2 regions of the Limnothrix sp. CMB-01 genome follow, and region 1 is predicted to be linked to the other one. Evidence: predicted binding sites of a transcription regulator. Region 1 holds the regulator's gene; the other holds the start of a gene.

Evidence for each region. The regulator HrcA, encoded in region 1, represses chaperone genes, less so after heat shock. The targets are predictions, from matches to a motif close to TTAGCACTCNNNNNNNNNGAGTGCTAA.
Region 2: the regulator HrcA is predicted to act here: its motif matches at 1,382-1,408, upstream of groES (co-chaperone GroES).

The regions. Positions count from the first base shown of each region.
Region 1 is NZ_CM143720.1:4,305,719-4,308,188, forward strand. It holds gene ACZA91_RS17810 (ribonuclease Z) at 1-146, opposite strand, end outside; gene hrcA (heat-inducible transcriptional repressor HrcA) at 292-1,422, opposite strand; gene ACZA91_RS17820 (hypothetical protein) at 1,366-1,542, shown strand; gene dacB (D-alanyl-D-alanine carboxypeptidase/D-alanyl-D-alanine endopeptidase) at 1,797-2,470, shown strand, end outside.
Region 2 is NZ_CM143720.1:2,681,091-2,683,560, forward strand. It holds gene groL (chaperonin GroEL) at 1-740, opposite strand, end outside; gene ACZA91_RS11145 (hypothetical protein) at 775-933, shown strand; gene groES (co-chaperone GroES) at 930-1,241, opposite strand; gene ACZA91_RS11155 ((2Fe-2S) ferredoxin domain-containing protein) at 1,568-2,092, shown strand.

The DNA of each region.
Region 1 (2,470 bases):
TCACTGCGCAAGAGCTGATGTTGCGTGCCTTCGCCGCAGTCAAATAACCAAGCTTCGGCCCGCTGAGGCAACCGCAACACCAAACTGGAAACGTTGCGCGATCGGGTCGGTACGCCAGAACTCGTGCCCAAAAACGTCACTTCCAAGATGGTCGCTGCTCCTGCGAATCGATCGCCCCTATCTTGCCACGGGCGGGGCCGTTCGTTGCACCCGGAAGCACCCCGGTCGATCGGGTCTGGCAACCACTCCCATTTCGCGTCTCAAGGGCTGATGCCCATGGTTTGGGGGCAATTAACCGGAGCTATCGGGGTTGCCGATCGCCGGGTGGTAGCGACCTGCTAGCAGTTCCGATCCTGATGCGCCCATCACCTCGGATAGATAGTCGGCGGTGGCCCCCACGGCGGCGATCGCCCGATCGTAGTCCAGCCGGGTCGGGCCCAAAATGCCCACACTGCCAAGGGGCGATAGGCCGTTGCCGTAGAGGGAAGAAATGAGCGTGTAACCCTGAATGGGTTCCCAGGGGTTTTCCATGCCAATGCGGATGCGCACCCGGCGCTCATCTTCTGGCTCATCAAAAATCAGCGACCACAGTTGATCTTGTTCCGCTTCCAGCAGATGAATCAGGGTTTGCACCTGTTGCAGCTCCGAAAACTCTGGTTGGCGCAACACCTCCGACACGCCGCTAATCAAAATTCGGGTGGCGATCGGGGTTTGGGCCCGGCGCGCCAAATGAATCAAGGCTTCCCGCAGAGCTTGGCCCCGGCGATCGAACTCCCGGCCCAGCTCATCCCAATCCAAATGGGCCACGGCCAAAAGGGAGTGATCCCGCAGGCGAGCATCCAAAAAGTTCGACAGAATCACCAACTCCCGCTCCAGGGTTTCCGGATCCGGTAGGGGAGCCTCTTCGGTGTTCGGTAAGGGCACGATCGCGGAATGGCTTTGGTAATCATCCGTCACCACCAACACCATCACCCGATCGACTTCCATGGGCAGCAGTCGCACATGGCGCACCTGAACCGTGCGGGTTTGGGGCAAGGCGATCGCCGCGATGCAACCGCTGAGGCGAGCCAACAACTGGGCCGCTCCCTTCAGCAACACTTCCAAGTGGGGCGACGAAGCATCCAGGCGATCGCTCAGGAGTTGATTCACCTTTTGGGCTGTGCGATCGGACGGGACAGCGCAACGATCGACATAGACCCGATAGCCCGAGTCCGATGGGACGCGCCCGGCTGACGTGTGGGGTTGGTAGAGTAAGCCGGCCTTTTCCAAGGCCCCCATGGCATTTCGCACCGTCGCCGGACTCGCATCCAGTTGATATTCTTCCACCAGCACCTTTGACCCCACTGGCTCGGCCGTGGAGATGTAGTGACGGATGGTGGCGAACAAAATGCGCTCTTGGCGTTCGGTGAGCTGAAACTCCATAAATTAGGAAAAATCGAAAACGGCGATCAGTTGGATGGGGCAATGAAAACGGGGGGCGCGATCGGGGCGATCGCCCTGGCAGAATGGCTACCAATGAGACTGGGCGGGTCGATCGCCTAGCACTGGGCAGGCGGTTAGAAGCTCGACTGCCTCCTATTGTAGGGGGCGGCGGCGGGAGCAATCTGTCATAGCTGCAACTTAGATCTGAATTGAGTCTGAATTGGATCTGAATTGGATCTGGATTGGGACTTGGCTAAGAGTGGAGTTAGAGCTGAGTTGAAACCGAAGCCCGATGAGCGAATTGCAGTCTAATGGACGGTTAACGGGCGTTTTCAAGCGAACATTACTAATCAATCTTGTCAATAAACATCGTCATGGACGATCGAATCAAGGGACGCTGGGCTGCTCAAGGGTTGGCGGCGATCGGGGCGATCGGACTGTTGGGGGCTGGAGTTGCCGGGGCCACGGAGCCAGCCCAACCCCGTTGCTTGGCGGATTTGCCCGCCGCGATCGCCCAATGGCAACAGGATCCCCGCTGGGCCCGATCGCACTGGGGATTCCTGGCCCGCACCTTGGATCCTGCCAATCCCCAAACCTTGATTCAGGGGCAAGCTCAACAATTTTTTGTGCCAGCCTCCAATGCCAAGTTGTTTTCCACGGCGGCGGCCCTGGCGGCGTTGGGCCCCGAGTTTCGATCGCCCACGTGGGCCTATTGGCGACCCAAAAGCGCCACCCAACCCCGGCCCGCTTGGTGGATTGTGCCCGGTGGTGACCCCACCATCACCCACCAACAGCTCCAGGCTTGGGCCGATCGCCTGGCGACCTTGCACCCGCCAACGGAGGCGCTGGATGTGGTGGTGTTCGATCGCTCAGAAACTCCGCCCAGTTGGGAATGGGATGATTTGACCTATGGTTACGCTCCCGTGGTGAACCGGGCCATGGTCGATCGCAACGCCGTTTCCTTGACCTTTCGCCCCCAGTTTTTGGACGGTGCGCCGAGTTTGGAAGTGCAAACCCAAGAGCCAGTGGAAGGGTTGTTGACTTGGTT
Region 2 (2,470 bases), 1.6 Mb from region 1:
GGCTTGCCAGCGCGAGCGGCTTGCTCCAGGATCGGCACCAGGTCTTGCACCAGGGTGATCTTCTTGTCGGTCAGCAGGATGAAGGGGTTATCCAGTACTGCTTCCATCCGCTCGGTGTCGGTGGCAAAGTAGGGCGAGATATAACCCTTGTCGAAGCGCATCCCTTCGGTGACTTCCAGCTCAGTCGTCATCGACTTGCCTTCTTCCAGGGAGATCACGCCTTCTTTGCCCACTTTGCTCATGGCATCGGCGATCATTTGGCCAACTTCTTCGTCGTTGCCGGCGGAGATGGCTGCCACTTGCGAGATGGCTTTGGAGTCGTTTTCGGGGACTTGGCGAGCGTGGGCCTTGATTTGATCCACCAGGTAAGCGACGGCCTTTTCAGTACCGCGCTTCAGGGTGATGGCGTTGGCACCGGCGGCCACGTTGCGCAGACCTTCTTTAACGATCGCGTGGGCCAACACGGTGGCGGTGGTGGTTCCGTCGCCCGCTGCGTCGTTGGTTTTGGAAGCGGCTTGGCGAATCAGGGCCACGCCGGTGTTTTCCACGTGATCTTCCAGTTCAATTTCTTTGGCGATCGTCACACCATCGTTGATGATTTGAGGTGCGCCAAATTTCTTTTCGAGCACAACGTTGCGACCCTTGGGACCCAAGGTGACGGCCACGGCTTCCGCCAGGATGTCCATACCGCGCTCAAGGGCACGACGGGCGTTTTCGTTGTAGATAATCTTCTTAGCCATGATCTGCCTGTTGGAGATTGAAGAATGAGGAGTTTTGCGAAACCCAGGATTGGGCTGGTTAGTCCGGTTTGACGATGGCTGGTTTGGCGATCGGCTTAACCGGGGCGATCGAGCCGAGGAACCGTCAACCCTTGAAGAGCAGCCCTTAAAGAGCAGCGGTCGATCGGGACGGCTCGGGCCATGGCTTAATTAGCCAACAACCGCCAGGATGTCTTTTTCAGAGAGCAGGACGTAATCTTCGCCACCCAGCTTGATATCCGTGCCAGCGTACTTGGAGTAGAGAACTTTGTTACCAGTGCTGACTTCGGGAGCTTGGCGGCTACCATCATCGTTGCGCTTGCCAGGGCCCACAGCGACGACTTCGCCAACTTGGGGCTTTTCTTTGGCGTTATCGGGCAGGAGAATACCGCCAGCGGTCTTTTCTTCAGCGGCGGCGACTTTGACCAATACGCGATCGCCCAAAGGAGTCACGGTCGATACGCTCAACGATACGGCTGCCATACAGAATCTGTCTCCAGAGGTTTGAAGTGAAAAGCTAGACCAATGGTGAAGCGGATAGGCGAAAGGCTGAAAACCCGTGGTTACGCAGTGCTGACTGCGCGGTGCTGACAGGGTGTCTGTTGCAGCCTGACCAACGGCTTTTAGCACTCTCTCCATCCGAGTGCTAATTTACTGGAGACCATGGGGCCTGACAACAGACCCCTCTGTACGGGTTTCCGAACTGGCAACCAGGGCGTAACTTGGAAAGATCTCGATCGCCCCGCCCAGTACGTCACCCGCCGCCCGACACACCTTGCCAACCACCCTCAGCCCCACCGCATTGCCCCATGGCAACCCCATTGCACTCTTCCCTTGCGAACCCAGAGGCCGATCGACCCGATCTCGATCCCGATGCCTCAACCCCTTGCCCTGCCGAGGCCCAAACCAATTCCCCCACCGAGGAGGCCCGATCGCTCCTGCCCGTGGTGCGGACATTGGGAATCGATCGCATCGAACGCCACGTTTTCATTTGCGCCGACCAAACCAAACCCCTTTGCTGCCCCAAGGATGCCAGCCTGGAATCCTGGGACTATCTGAAGCGGCGATTGCGAGAACTGGGTCTTGATGGAACCGGCCCAGGCAACCCCTCAGGTTCAGAATTTTCCCCATCCTCCGTGGTTTTTCGGACAAAAGCGAACTGTTTGCGGGTTTGCACGGAAGGGCCAATCCTGCTGGTTTATCCCGAAGGCGTGTGGTATCGACGCGCCACCCCAGCCGCGATTGAGCAGATCATTCAGGAACATCTCATTGGTGGGCGTGTTGTGCAGTCCTTGGCTTTCTTTGAGCGATCTTTGCCCCAAATGGCTCCCTGAGCGGCGGAACTGGGCAGCCGTTGCACTCGGGAATCAGGACTGCCTAGCGAAATTACTGGTAGCACTCAACACCAGCATTGCCCTAAACTAGGAGGCAGGTTAAAAAAATACCCATCAATCCTGTCCGTAGCTGGTTAACTTGTCCAGCCGTGGTTGGTTTTTCGGATTTCCTGCCCGTGGCCCAACGACCACGACCCTAAGTTCATCCTAGTCGTATGATTGCGGCGCATTCCTGCGGCGGATTGCGACAAAGTTTTGGTGAAATGTTGGTGAAATGGCAGTGAAGTGGTTGTGAACAATTGCGGTGAATTTAATTTCCCCCTTAAATTCCCGACCCGTAGGCTATGCAGTTCCTTGGGCTATGCAGCTCCTTGAGCA